Regions from separate parts of the Terrisporobacter hibernicus genome, predicted to be linked through region 2. Evidence: a T-box and tRNA genes for the amino acid it is inferred to sense, from the RefSeq annotation. Region 2 holds a T-box; the other regions hold tRNA genes.
The links. The T-box of region 2 lies ahead of asnS (asparagine--tRNA ligase). A T-box ahead of a tRNA ligase gene usually reads a tRNA of that ligase, here a tRNA-Asn.
Positions count from the first base shown of each region.

Region 1: it has a tRNA-Asn gene. The T-box ahead of asnS (asparagine--tRNA ligase) is inferred to sense a tRNA for this amino acid. The anticodon was not compared.
Region 3: it has a tRNA-Asn gene. The T-box ahead of asnS (asparagine--tRNA ligase) is inferred to sense a tRNA for this amino acid. The anticodon was not compared.

Region 1 is NZ_CP081135.1:1,849,282-1,853,738, forward strand. Features, by position in the region: tRNA gene JW646_RS09080 (tRNA-Cys) at 1-37, opposite strand, end outside; tRNA gene JW646_RS09085 (tRNA-Lys) at 46-121, opposite strand; tRNA gene JW646_RS09090 (tRNA-His) at 134-210, opposite strand; tRNA gene JW646_RS09095 (tRNA-Pro) at 226-302, opposite strand; tRNA gene JW646_RS09100 (tRNA-Ile) at 314-390, opposite strand; tRNA gene JW646_RS09105 (tRNA-Met) at 413-489, opposite strand; tRNA gene JW646_RS09110 (tRNA-Phe) at 504-579, opposite strand; tRNA gene JW646_RS09115 (tRNA-Ser) at 583-671, opposite strand; tRNA gene JW646_RS09120 (tRNA-Lys) at 679-754, opposite strand; tRNA gene JW646_RS09125 (tRNA-Gln) at 764-839, opposite strand; tRNA gene JW646_RS09130 (tRNA-Arg) at 849-925, opposite strand; tRNA gene JW646_RS09135 (tRNA-Gly) at 947-1,021, opposite strand; tRNA gene JW646_RS09140 (tRNA-Leu) at 1,044-1,127, opposite strand; tRNA gene JW646_RS09145 (tRNA-Tyr) at 1,138-1,222, opposite strand; tRNA gene JW646_RS09150 (tRNA-Thr) at 1,228-1,302, opposite strand; tRNA gene JW646_RS09155 (tRNA-Asp) at 1,325-1,401, opposite strand; tRNA gene JW646_RS09160 (tRNA-Val) at 1,419-1,494, opposite strand; tRNA gene JW646_RS09165 (tRNA-Gly) at 1,509-1,582, opposite strand; tRNA gene JW646_RS09170 (tRNA-Glu) at 1,584-1,658, opposite strand; tRNA gene JW646_RS09175 (tRNA-Met) at 1,671-1,746, opposite strand; tRNA gene JW646_RS09180 (tRNA-Leu) at 1,760-1,849, opposite strand; tRNA gene JW646_RS09185 (tRNA-Asn) at 1,859-1,933, opposite strand; rRNA gene rrf (5S ribosomal RNA) at 1,939-2,055, opposite strand; rRNA gene JW646_RS09195 (23S ribosomal RNA) at 2,171-4,457, opposite strand, start outside.
Region 2 is NZ_CP081135.1:560,809-565,265, forward strand. Features, by position in the region: gene JW646_RS02730 (S8 family peptidase) at 1-1,622, opposite strand, end outside; gene asnS (asparagine--tRNA ligase) at 1,711-3,108, opposite strand; T-box leader at 3,306-3,552, opposite strand; gene JW646_RS02740 (CDIF630_02480 family spore surface protein) at 3,718-3,933, opposite strand; gene cspC (bile acid germinant receptor pseudoprotease CspC) at 4,017-4,457, opposite strand, start outside.
Region 3 is NZ_CP081135.1:1,988,059-1,992,515, forward strand. Features, by position in the region: rRNA gene JW646_RS09855 (23S ribosomal RNA) at 1-1,791, shown strand, start outside; rRNA gene rrf (5S ribosomal RNA) at 1,922-2,038, shown strand; tRNA gene JW646_RS09865 (tRNA-Asn) at 2,044-2,118, shown strand; tRNA gene JW646_RS09870 (tRNA-Glu) at 2,141-2,215, shown strand; tRNA gene JW646_RS09875 (tRNA-Val) at 2,220-2,295, shown strand; tRNA gene JW646_RS09880 (tRNA-Asp) at 2,312-2,388, shown strand; tRNA gene JW646_RS09885 (tRNA-Thr) at 2,406-2,480, shown strand; tRNA gene JW646_RS09890 (tRNA-Tyr) at 2,490-2,574, shown strand; tRNA gene JW646_RS09895 (tRNA-Gly) at 2,586-2,659, shown strand; tRNA gene JW646_RS09900 (tRNA-Arg) at 2,670-2,746, shown strand; tRNA gene JW646_RS09905 (tRNA-Gln) at 2,752-2,827, shown strand; tRNA gene JW646_RS09910 (tRNA-Lys) at 2,837-2,912, shown strand; tRNA gene JW646_RS09915 (tRNA-Ser) at 2,920-3,008, shown strand; tRNA gene JW646_RS09920 (tRNA-Ser) at 3,016-3,108, shown strand; tRNA gene JW646_RS09925 (tRNA-Pro) at 3,116-3,192, shown strand; tRNA gene JW646_RS09930 (tRNA-Ile) at 3,202-3,278, shown strand; tRNA gene JW646_RS09935 (tRNA-Trp) at 3,289-3,364, shown strand; tRNA gene JW646_RS09940 (tRNA-Pro) at 3,401-3,477, shown strand; tRNA gene JW646_RS09945 (tRNA-Ile) at 3,484-3,560, shown strand; tRNA gene JW646_RS09950 (tRNA-Phe) at 3,564-3,639, shown strand; rRNA gene JW646_RS09955 (16S ribosomal RNA) at 3,763-4,457, shown strand, end outside.

The DNA of each region.
Region 1 (4,457 bases), 1.3 Mb from region 2:
TTGCAGTCCTCTACCTTAGCCACTTGGTCATGTCGCCATATTTAGTGGTGACCCATCGGAGATTCGAACTCCGGACACCTTGATTAAAAGTCAAGTGCTCTACCGACTGAGCTAATGAGTCATATATTTTTTATGGGGTGGATAATGAGATTCGAACTCACGGCCTCCAGAGCCACAATCTGGCGCTCTAACCAACTGAGCTATACCCACCATAATTGATAAAAGTGGTCGAGGTGAAGGGACTCGAACCCCCGGCCCCATGGTCCCAAACCAAGTGCGCTACCAAACTGCGCTACACCTCGAACTAAAAAAGTGGTGGACCATCAGGGACTCGAACCCCAGACCTACCGGTTATGAGCCGGGCGCTCTAACCAACTGAGCTAATGGTCCACGTTTATTATTAAAATTTAAATGGTAGCGGTAACAGGAGTCGAACCTGTGACCTTTCGGGTATGAACCGAACGCTCTAGCCAACTAAGCTATACCGCCACAATATTTAAATATGGTGCCCAGAGGCGGAATCGAACCACCGACACGGGGATTTTCAGTCCCCTGCTCTACCGACTGAGCTATCTGGGCATCTGGCGGAGAGGGTGGGATTCGAACCCACGGTGCCGTTAAGCATCACTGGTTTTCAAGACCAGCTCCTTAAACCACTCGGACACCTCTCCAAGTTAATGGTGACCCATCGGAGATTCGAACTCCGGACACCTTGATTAAAAGTCAAGTGCTCTACCGACTGAGCTAATGAGTCATATTTATATGGCTGGGGATGCAGGACTCGAACCTACGCATGCATGAGTCAAAGTCATGTGCCTTACCGACTTGGCTAATCCCCAATATATAAGTGGTGAGCGCACAGGGATTCGAACCCCGGACACACGCCTTAGAAGGGCGTTGCTCTATCCAGCTGAGCTATGCACCCACATATATTGTTTGTTTTGTTTGGAGCGGGAAACGAGATTCGAACTCGCGACTTCAACCTTGGCAAGGTTGCGCTCTACCACTGAACTATTCCCGCATACTAGGTATAGTTAAAAAAGTGGTGCGGATGAAGGGAGTCGAACCCCCACGCCAATGGCGCTAGATCCTAAGTCTAGTGCGTCTGCCAATTCCGCCACATCCGCATACTTCTTTTGGTGGAGGATGGTGGATTCGAACCACCGAAAGCACAGCTAACAGATTTACAGTCTGCCCCCTTTGGCCACTCGGGAAATCCTCCATGTTTGGAGCTGGTGATAGGAATCGAACCTACAACCTGCTGATTACAAGTCAGCTGCTCTACCGTTGAGCCACACCAGCATAGTGTTTATAAGAAGTATTTTGGCGACCTGGAAGGGGTTCGAACCCTCGACCTCCAGCGTGACAGGCTGGCATTCTAACCAACTGAACTACCAGGCCGCATTTGTATGTTTTTATGGTGGGACCAACAGGGCTCGAACCTGTGACCCCCTGCTTGTAAGGCAGGTGCTCTCCCAGCTGAGCTATGGTCCCGGGATAAATTTAAATGGAGCGGGTGAAGGGGATCGAACCCTCACAGCCGGCTTGGAAGGCCGGAACTCTACCATTGAGCTACACCCGCATGGTGACTCATAGGGGAATCGAACCCCTGTTACCGCCGTGAAAGGGCGGTGTCTTGACCGCTTGACCAATGAGCCACAATATTTAAATGGTTGCGGAGACAGGACTCGAACCTGTGACCTTCGGGTTATGAGCCCGACGAGCTGCCAACTGCTCCACTCCGCGATATTAAAAAGTATGGTGCCGAAGACCGGAATCGAACCGGTACGAAAGTATAAGTTTCGCAGGATTTTAAGTCCTGTGCGTCTGCCAGTTCCGCCACTTCGGCATACTTTCTTGGCTCCAAGGGAGGGACTCGAACCCTCAGCCTATCGGTTAACAGCCGAGTGCTCCACCGTTGAGCTACCTTGGAACATGACGTGGCTACGTGCTACTCTCCCAGGGGGTCGCCCCCCAAGTACCATCGCCGCTTAAGAGCTTAACTTCTGTGTTCGGAATGGGAACAGGTGTATCCTCTTTGCTATAATAACCACATCTTTTTGTTGAACAAGTATTATAATAACATTTATTTAATACATTGTCAACTTTTTATTTTTTGAAAGTTTTAGTACTTTCAAAACTGCTAACATTTAATGTTTCCATTATTTTTTTGGTCAAGTCCTCGACCTATTAGTATCAGTAAGCTACATATGTTACCACACTTCCACCTCTGACCTATCAACCATGTAGTCTTCATGGGGTCTTAACCTTACGGTGGGAAATCTTATCTCGAAGTAGGCTTCGCGCTTAGATGCTTTCAGCGCTTATCCTTTCCGTACTTAGCTACCCAGCTATGCCCTTGGCAGAACAACTGGTACACCAGCGGTACGTCCATCCCGGTCCTCTCGTACTAAGGACAGGTCTCCTCAAATTTCCTACGCCTGCGACGGATAGGGACCGAACTGTCTCACGACGTTCTGAACCCAGCTCGCGTACCACTTTAATGGGCGAACAGCCCAACCCTTGGGACCTACTACAGCCCCAGGATGTGATGAGCCGACATCGAGGTGCCAAACCTCCCCGTCGATGTGGACTCTTGGGGGAGATCAGCCTGTTATCCCCAGGGTAGCTTTTATCCGTTGAGCGATGGCCCTTCCATGCGGTACCACCGGATCACTAAGTCCGACTTTCGTCCTTGCTCGACCTGTATGTCTTGCAATCAAGCTCTCTTCTGCCTTTACACTCTACGTACGATTTCCGACCGTACTGAGAGAACCTTTGAGCGCCTCCGTTACTCTTTAGGAGGCGACCGCCCCAGTCAAACTGTCCACCTGACAGTGTCCCACTACCTGATTCAAGGCAGCTGGTTAGAATCCCAGTACTACAAGGGTGGTATCCCAAGGATGGCTCCACACAGACTGACGTCCATGCTTCATAGCCTCCCACCTATCCTGTACATGTAGCACCGAGACTCAATGTCAAGCTACAGTAAAGCTCCATGGGGTCTTTCCGTCCTGTCGCAGGTAACCGGCATCTTCACCGGTATTACAATTTCACCCAGTCTGTTGTTGAGACAGTGCCCAAATCGTTACGCCTTTCGTGCGGGTCGGAACTTACCCGACAAGGAATTTCGCTACCTTAGGACCGTTATAGTTACGGCCGCCGTTTACTGGGGCTTAAGTTCACTGCTTCGGTTACCCTAACAGATCCCCTTAACCTTCCAGCACCGGGCAGGCGTCAGCTCCTATACATCGTCTTGCGACTTAGCAGAAACCTATGTTTTTGGTAAACAGTCGCTTGGGCCTATTCTCTGCGGCCATGTTTCCATGGCACCCCTTCTCCCTAAGTTACGGGGTCATTTTGCCGAGTTCCTTAACAACAGTTCTCTGGCTGGCCTTAGGATACTCTCCTCACCCACCTGTGTCGGTTTGCGGTACAGGCACCTTTAACCTCGATAGAGACTTTTCTCGACAGTGTGAAATCAGCTACTTCGCTACTAAATTTCGCTCCGCATCGTACCCCAGCATTATTCAGGCGGATTTGCCTACCTGAACTGCCTCAATACTTGCCCGCACATAACCAACAGTGCGGTTAGCTTATCCTACTGTGTCATCCCATTTCTCAAACGGTTATTGGTGGTACAGGAATATCAACCTGTTGTCCATCACCTACGCCTTTCGGCCTCGGCTTAGGTCCTGACTAACCCAGGGCGGACGAACCTTCCCCTGGAAACCTTGGGTTTACGGCCTGTGGGATTCTCACCCACATCTCGCTACTCATGCCAACATTCTCACTTCTATACAGTCCACATCTCCTTACGGTAATGCTTCAATCCGTATAGAAAGCTCTCCTACCCATCATAAATGATGCCGTAGCTTCGGTAGTACGTTTTAGCCCCGGAAATTTTCGGCGCAGGATCACTCGACCAGTGAGCTATTACGCACTCTTTAAATGAGTGGCTGCTTCTAAGCCAACATCCTGGTTGTCTGTGCAATCCCACATCCTTTACCACTTAACGTACATTTAGGGACCTTAGCTGACGATCTGGGCTGTTGCCCTTTGACTATGAATCTTATCACCCACAGTCTGACTCCCAAGCATAAGAATACGGTATTCGGAGTTTGATAGTCTTCGGTAAGTGCAATACCCCCTAGGACATTCAGTGCTCTACCCCCGTTTCTCTAAATCTTGAGGCTAGCCCTAAAGCTATTTCGGAGAGAACCAGCTATCTCCGGGCTCGATTGGAATTTCACCGCTATCCACAGGTCATCCCCGAGCTTTTCAACGCTCGTGGGTTCGGTCCTCCACGAAATTTTACTTTCGCTTCAACCTGCCCATGGATAGGTCGCCCGGTTTCGGGTCTACGTCAACTAACTATACGCCCAGTTAAGACTCGCTTTCGCTGCGGCTCCACACCTTAAGTGCTTAACCTTGCTAGGTAACGTAACTCGTTGGCC
Region 2 (4,457 bases):
ATTATATACTCTCCAGTTAATATTATTTTCCAAATACCCTTTGGTACATTAGTTAAATTAATTATAATTTGTTGTTGTCCTGAAAATAATGTAGGAAATATATATGTAATTGAGTAAATTGTAGATTCCAAATCCAATATTCCAACTATAGTATCCGAAATAGACACATCAACATCCCTAGTTAATTCACCACTAGGTGCTAATACAGCGGCTCTTGCTATATCTGGTTTGTTAAGCCATATTTCAATACTAATACTCTCTTCAAAATTATTAACTTCCAACTCTATAGTTTTTACATCATTATTGTATAATAACCTCCCACTATTATGTGTCTCTGTATTTCCTTCATTTCCTGCTGCATTTACTAAAGAAACTCCTTTTTCGTAAAAAGTCAACTCGGTTAAATCTCTTTCTGATATTCCTAAAAGACTGTTACTTCCAAATCCAAGATTAACTACAAGTGGCTTTTGAAGTTCTCTAGCTTTTTGTTTAATATAATCAAACCCTGCAGACGACATTGCATTGTTATAATTTCCATCAACTTTTCTCATTTTTACTATTATTAACTCTGCACCTTCAGCCACACCTACATAGTTTTTATTTACTTTTCCCATTCCAGCACAAATTCCTGCCAACATGGTTCCACTACCTTCATCGTCAACTGATAATGAACTATCATTATTTAGTATTGCATTGTTTATATCTTCTCTAGTATATTCACTACCAATAAAAAATCCATCTGGAGGTTTGCCATCTTTACTTTGATCCCACAATGCTGCAATTTTTGTTGTATTATCATCATATATAAAATCTGGATGTAAGTAGTCTATTCCTGTATCAATTAATCCAATCAATACTCCTTCTCCACTTAAAGATATATTGGGATTAGTCTTAAAATAATTTACGCCTACTTCTTCATTTGCAGTTACTCCATTGGAGATTCCTTGAGAAATAATTGAAAGAGAGTTATATATTAATAAGTTTTTAATTGTATCCACAGTATCAATAGACAATATGTTTCTAAAGGTTTCTACAGAATCAATATCTTGAAAATTCACATATGCAAATAATATGCCTAAATTGTTACTTATTTTAAAAAACTCGTAATTAGGAGCTATTTCTTTTAAATCTTCTTCAAAACCTGGTTTATATAAAATAGCTAAATCCGACTTAGTATTAAAATACTGTGGCACCTGTCTATTTAATTTCTTAAGTTTATTTAAATCATAATAATAACTGAAGTAATCTATATACACATTAATTATCCCTCTTACTTTTTCCTTAGGTTTAAATAAAAGTTTCCATTTACCTTCACATATGTTTTCTTCCCCATCATTTGCTAATAATGTAATTCTTATTTTTTTGTGGTAACTATTTTCATTAAATATATAAGTCTCTCCCTTTATTCTAACATTATCTATTTTATTTTTTACAATTGGCATATCATTTGAAATGTATTTAGATCTTTTGTTATTTGGATTTATAACACATACTTTAAAGTCCTCATTAAAATTTACATAAATATAAATATAAACTTTCCTTTCTTCTTTTGACACTTGAAAGGAAATAGTTTTATTTGAATCATCATCAAAATTAATACTTATCTTTTTTATATTAATCACCTCCTGCAAAAGGCTATATTTATATATATACAAAAAAAGAACTTATTATAATTAAATTATAATAAGTTCTTTTATTTTATTGTTTTAATTAGAATTCACAGTTTTTAGGAGTTCTAGGGAATGGTATAACGTCTCTTATGTTTGATACGCCTGTTAAGTACATTATCATTCTTTCAAATCCTAAACCAAATCCTGAGTGAGTTGCAGTACCGAACTTTCTAAGTTCTAAGTACCACCAGTAGTCCTCTCTATTTAACTTGAATTCGTCGATTCTTTCTAATAATACATCATGTCTTTCTTCTCTTTGAGATCCTCCGATAATTTCTCCAACACCTGGAACTAATAAGTCCATAGCTCTAACTGTTTTTCCATCTTCATTTAATCTCATATAGAATGCTTTTATATCTTTTGGGTAGTCAGTTACAAATACTGGTGCTTTATATATTTGTTCTGTAATGTATCTTTCATGCTCAGTTTGTAAATCTATTCCCCACTCTACTGGATATTCAAATTTTTCTCCACATTCAAGTAATAATTCTACGGCTTTAGTATAAGTTATTCTTATGAAATCAGAGCTTACTATACTTTTTAATCTTTCTAATAATCCTTTATCTACAAATGCATTGAAAAATTCCATTTCTTCTGGACAATGCTCTAATACATAATTGATTATGTATTTTACCATATCTTCAGCAAGTTCCATGTTGTCTTCTAAGTCAGCAAAAGCTATTTCTGGTTCTATCATCCAGAATTCTGAAGCATGTCTTCCTGTATAAGAGTTTTCTGCTCTAAAAGTTGGTCCAAATGTATAAACATTTCTAAATGCAAGTGCCATTATTTCTGCGTTTAATTGTCCTGAAACTGTTAAGTTAGCTTCTTTTCCAAAGAAATCTTCAGAGTAATCTATTTTTCCTTCTTCAGTTTTTGGAACATTATCTAGATCTAGAGTTGTTATTCTAAACATTTCTCCTGCACCTTCACAGTCACTACCTGTTATTATTGGAGAATGAGAGTATACGAAGTTTCTTTCTTGGAAGAATTTATGTACAGCATAAGCTGCCACACTTCTTACTCTAAATACTGCTGAGAACATATTACTTCTTGGTCTTAAGTGAGCAATTGTTCTTAAATATTCAACTGTATGTCTTTTCTTTTGTAAAGGATATGAATTATCAGATTCTCCTTCTAATACTATTTTTGTTGCATGTATTTCAACAGGTTGCTTAGCACCTTCTGTAGCCACTAATTTACCTTCAACTAATACAGAAGAGCTTATTGGTAACTTCCCTATTTCTTTAAAGTTTTCTAATTTATCATCTAGCACAACTTGCATGTTTTTGAAGAATGAACCATCATTTAGTTCTATAAATCCAAAGTTTTTTGATATTCTAGATGTTCTTATCCATCCAGCTATTTTTACATCTTTTTCTATATATTGTTCTTTATCTCTGTAAAGATCTTTTATTTCTATAAAGTTTTTTTGCATAATTTTACCTCCTACTTAAGTATTTTATCTATTTTATTTAAAAATATGCTTTATTAAATTATACATTAATTAAAACAAGAAATTATTATTTAAAAAACTAATTTTTTATTTTTATTGCCTTAATTTCACCTATTTATACAGTTTAAATTAAATACAATAGGTAATAATTAAAATAAAAAAAGCCCTTCATCCTAAATACTTAGGACGAAAGACTATACTTCCGCGGTACCACCTAATTTAACTTTAATCAAGTTCAACTCTACTGATGTACTACTATACATCACCAATATGATAACGGTTTGGTTCCGACTAAATCTACTCTCATAAAAGATTTCTCTTAGTAGCTCGAGGATGTTTTTCATTATATAATCTGTACTGGACTCTCACCATAACCAGCTCGCTTAAACTTCAAAATATAATTACTCTTCCCTTCATAGCATTTATTTTAGTTTATTAATTTTGGTAATTTAAATGATATATTAATTAATAGTTAATGTCAATACGTATTTTCTAAATGTTATTAGAATTTATAAATAGCTGTGGCTAAACTTATGCTTTATTTCAACAAATTAAAATAGGGAGTTATACTCCCTATTTTAATTTATTATTTTAAGTTCTACTACCATTATCTACCCAATCCTTTGCTTCTATTACACTCTCTAAAGAAGGTATGGAAACCTTACTATCTGGATACTCATCATTTTTATCTAGTATCGCTGCTGTATAAGCATTATTCACTGGAGTAGTTGAATATAATCTATCATTGTCTTTTCCACTAAGTTGTCTACTAACTCCATGATTTACGTTGTCTTTTTTTGTCTTCAATTTATGCCTCCTTTATAGACCTTTTTATTATTTTTCACTAAATTTCTATAATAATTCATACTAAATTTTATTTTTTAATAAATTTAATCTATATTTTTAGCAATTTTTATTAAAGTATTTTGATAGTTTAATAGTCCATATCCTTGTGATATATTCGGGTAATTATATAAACTATTTTTTGTTGCCCCAATCATTAAGTATGTTTTTAGTGGTTCGTTATAAAGAGAGTATCTTGGCAAATGACTTTGTTTTAAAATATATTCCATAATTAATGCCAAAATTCCACAAACTATAGAAGAACTTATTCCACTTCCAGTTCCTGTATTATAATTATTATTTAAAAAAGTAGAAATAACATCTACTCCAGAAGCTACAATATCAGGTTTAATTTTATTTTCACCATGAGGTCCTTTTGATGATCCCAGCCACATGGAATTTGTTTTTTCATTGTAAACGCCTACAGTTATTACATATTTTAGAAGTCCAAACCTTGTAATAGTATAAGATGAATCTCCATCTAAGAA
Region 3 (4,457 bases), 1.4 Mb from region 2:
AGCCACTCATTTAAAGAGTGCGTAATAGCTCACTGGTCGAGTGATCCTGCGCCGAAAATTTCCGGGGCTAAAACGTACTACCGAAGCTACGGCATCATTTATGATGGGTAGGAGAGCTTTCTATACGGATTGAAGCATTACCGTAAGGAGATGTGGACTGTATAGAAGTGAGAATGTTGGCATGAGTAGCGAGATGTGGGTGAGAATCCCACAGGCCGTAAACCCAAGGTTTCCAGGGGAAGGTTCGTCCGCCCTGGGTTAGTCAGGACCTAAGCCGAGGCCGAAAGGCGTAGGTGATGGACAACAGGTTGATATTCCTGTACCACCAATAACCGTTTGAGAAATGGGATGACACAGTAGGATAAGCTAACCGCACTGTTGGTTATGTGCGGGCAAGTATTGAGGCAGTTCAGGTAGGCAAATCCGCCTGAATAATGCTGGGGTACGATGCGGAGCGAAATTTAGTAGCGAAGTAGCTGATTTCACACTGTCGAGAAAAGTCTCTATCGAGGTTAAAGGTGCCTGTACCGCAAACCGACACAGGTGGGTGAGGAGAGTATCCTAAGGCCAGCCAGAGAACTGTTGTTAAGGAACTCGGCAAAATGACCCCGTAACTTAGGGAGAAGGGGTGCCATGGAAACATGGCCGCAGAGAATAGGCCCAAGCGACTGTTTACCAAAAACATAGGTTTCTGCTAAGTCGCAAGACGATGTATAGGAGCTGACGCCTGCCCGGTGCTGGAAGGTTAAGGGGATCTGTTAGGGTAACCGAAGCAGTGAACTTAAGCCCCAGTAAACGGCGGCCGTAACTATAACGGTCCTAAGGTAGCGAAATTCCTTGTCGGGTAAGTTCCGACCCGCACGAAAGGCGTAACGATTTGGGCACTGTCTCAACAACAGACTGGGTGAAATTGTAATACCGGTGAAGATGCCGGTTACCTGCGACAGGACGGAAAGACCCCATGGAGCTTTACTGTAGCTTGACATTGAGTCTCGGTGCTACATGTACAGGATAGGTGGGAGGCTATGAAGCATGGACGTCAGTCTGTGTGGAGCCATCCTTGGGATACCACCCTTGTAGTACTGGGATTCTAACCAGCTGCCTTGAATCAGGTAGTGGGACACTGTCAGGTGGACAGTTTGACTGGGGCGGTCGCCTCCTAAAGAGTAACGGAGGCGCTCAAAGGTTCTCTCAGTACGGTCGGAAATCGTACGTAGAGTGTAAAGGCAGAAGAGAGCTTGATTGCAAGACATACAGGTCGAGCAAGGACGAAAGTCGGACTTAGTGATCCGGTGGTACCGCATGGAAGGGCCATCGCTCAACGGATAAAAGCTACCCTGGGGATAACAGGCTGATCTCCCCCAAGAGTCCACATCGACGGGGAGGTTTGGCACCTCGATGTCGGCTCATCACATCCTGGGGCTGTAGTAGGTCCCAAGGGTTGGGCTGTTCGCCCATTAAAGTGGTACGCGAGCTGGGTTCAGAACGTCGTGAGACAGTTCGGTCCCTATCCGTCGCAGGCGTAGGAAATTTGAGGAGACCTGTCCTTAGTACGAGAGGACCGGGATGGACGTACCGCTGGTGTACCAGTTGTTCTGCCAAGGGCATAGCTGGGTAGCTAAGTACGGAAAGGATAAGCGCTGAAAGCATCTAAGCGCGAAGCCTACTTCGAGATAAGATTTCCCACCGTAAGGTTAAGACCCCATGAAGACTACATGGTTGATAGGTCAGAGGTGGAAGTGTGGTAACATATGTAGCTTACTGATACTAATAGGTCGAGGACTTGACCAAAAAAATAATGGAAACATTAAATGTTAGCAGTTTTGAAAGTATTAAATTTTCAAAAAAATGCAGTAAAAAAGTTGACAATTATATACATAAATGTTATTATAATTCTTGTCTAAAGAAACAGTTAAAATTATGTGGTTATTATAGCAAAGAGGATACACCTGTTCCCATTCCGAACACAGAAGTTAAGCTCTTGAGCGGCGATGGTACTTGGGGGGCGACTCCCTGGGAGAGTAGCACGTAGCCACGTGATGTTCCAAGGTAGCTCAACGGTGGAGCACTCGGCTGTTAACCGATAGGTTGAGGGTTCGAGTCCCTCCCTTGGAGCCAAAGAACAAAATTAAAATAATATGGCTCATTGGTCAAGCGGTTAAGACACCGCCCTTTCACGGCGGTAACAGGGGTTCGATTCCCCTATGAGTCACCATTACGGGACCATAGCTCAGCTGGGAGAGCACCTGCCTTACAAGCAGGGGGTCACAGGTTCGAGCCCTGTTGGTCCCACCATTAAACATATAAATGCGGCCTGGTAGTTCAGTTGGTTAGAATGCCAGCCTGTCACGCTGGAGGTCGAGGGTTCGAACCCCTTCCAGGTCGCCATAAATATTTAACACTATGCTGGTGTGGCTCAACGGTAGAGCAGCTGACTTGTAATCAGCAGGTTGTAGGTTCGATTCCTATCACCAGCTCCAAAATTCTTAGGAGGATTTCCCGAGCGGCCAAAGGGGGCAGACTGTAAATCTGTTAGCGATGCTTTCGGTGGTTCGAATCCACCATCCTCCACCAAAGAAATATATGCGGGTGTAGCTCAATGGTAGAGTTCCGGCCTTCCAAGCCGGCTGTGAGGGTTCGATCCCCTTCACCCGCTCCATTTAAAATATGGGTGCATAGCTCAGCTGGATAGAGCAACGCCCTTCTAAGGCGTGTGTCCGGGGTTCGAATCCCTGTGCGCTCACCATATACTGGGGATTAGCCAAGTCGGTAAGGCACATGACTTTGACTCATGCATGCGTAGGTTCGAGTCCTGCATCCCCAGCCATATAAACATGACTCATTAGCTCAGTCGGTAGAGCACTTGACTTTTAATCAAGGTGTCCGGAGTTCGAATCTCCGATGGGTCACCATTAACCTGGAGAGGTGTCCGAGTGGTTTAAGGAGCTGGTCTTGAAAACCAGTGATGCTTAACGGCACCGTGGGTTCGAATCCCACCCTCTCCGCCAAAAACATGGAGAAGTACTCAAGTGGCTCAAGAGGATCCCCTGCTAAGGGATTAGGCTGGATTAAACCGGTGCGAGGGTTCGAATCCCTCCTTCTCCGCCAGTTTTTACGAGGTGTAGCGCAGTTTGGTAGCGCACTTGGTTTGGGACCATGGGGCCGGGGGTTCGAGTCCCTTCACCTCGACCAGAATAATATGGACCATTAGCTCAGTTGGTTAGAGCGCCCGGCTCATAACCGGTAGGTCTGGGGTTCGAGTCCCTGATGGTCCACCATATTTAATATAGGGGTGTAGCTCAGTTGGTAGAGCGTCGGTCTCCAAAACCGTGCGCCGGGGGTTCGAGTCCCTCCACCCCTGCCAGAAAAATTTTAAAAAGTATTTTACTAATTTATACTTCGAGGTGTAGCGCAGTTTGGTAGCGCACTTGGTTTGGGACCATGGGGCCGGGGGTTCGAGTCCCTTCACCTCGACCAAAATTAGGGCCTATAGCTCAGGTGGTTAGAGCGCACGCCTGATAAGCGTGAGGTCGCTGGTTCGAGTCCAGCTAGGCCCACCATTTGCCCAGATAGCTCAGTCGGTAGAGCAGGGGACTGAAAATCCCCGTGTCGGTGGTTCGATTCCGCCTCTGGGCACCACAAAGAACTTTGAAAATTAAACAGTAGGTTAACAATAAATTAATTCTTAAAGAATTAAACTGAAACAACAAACAAACCAAGCCAGATATTCAGATAATGATTAGTCTGAGCAATGGACAACTTTTTTATGAGAGTTTGATCCTGGCTCAGGATGAACGCTGGCGGCGTGCCTAACACATGCAAGTCGAGCGATTTACTTCGGTAAAGAGCGGCGGACGGGTGAGTAACGCGTGGGTAACCTGCCTCATACACATGGATAACATACCGAAAGGTATGCTAATACAGGATAATATAAGAGATTCACATGGATTTCTTATCAAAGCTCCGGCGGTATGAGATGGACCCGCGTCTGATTAGCTAGTTGGTAAGGTAATGGCTTACCAAGGCGACGATCAGTAGCCGACCTGAGAGGGTGATCGGCCACATTGGAACTGAGACACGGTCCAAACTCCTACGGGAGGCAGCAGTGGGGAATATTGCACAATGGGCGAAAGCCTGATGCAGCAACGCCGCGTGAGTGATGAAGGCCTTCGGGTCGTAAAACTCTGTCCTCAAGGAAGATAATGACGGTACTTGAGGAGGAAGCCCCGGCTAACTACGTGCCAGCAGCCGCGGTAATACGTAGGGGCTAGCGTTATCCGGATTTACTGGGCGTAAAGGGTGCGTAGGTGGTTTTTAAGTCAGGAGTGAAAGGCTACGGCTCAACCGTAGTAAGCTCTTGAAACTGGAAAACTTGAGTGCAGGAGAGGAAAGTGGAATTCCTAGTGTAGCGGTGAAATGCGTAGATATTAGGAGGAACACCAGTAGCGAAGGCGGCT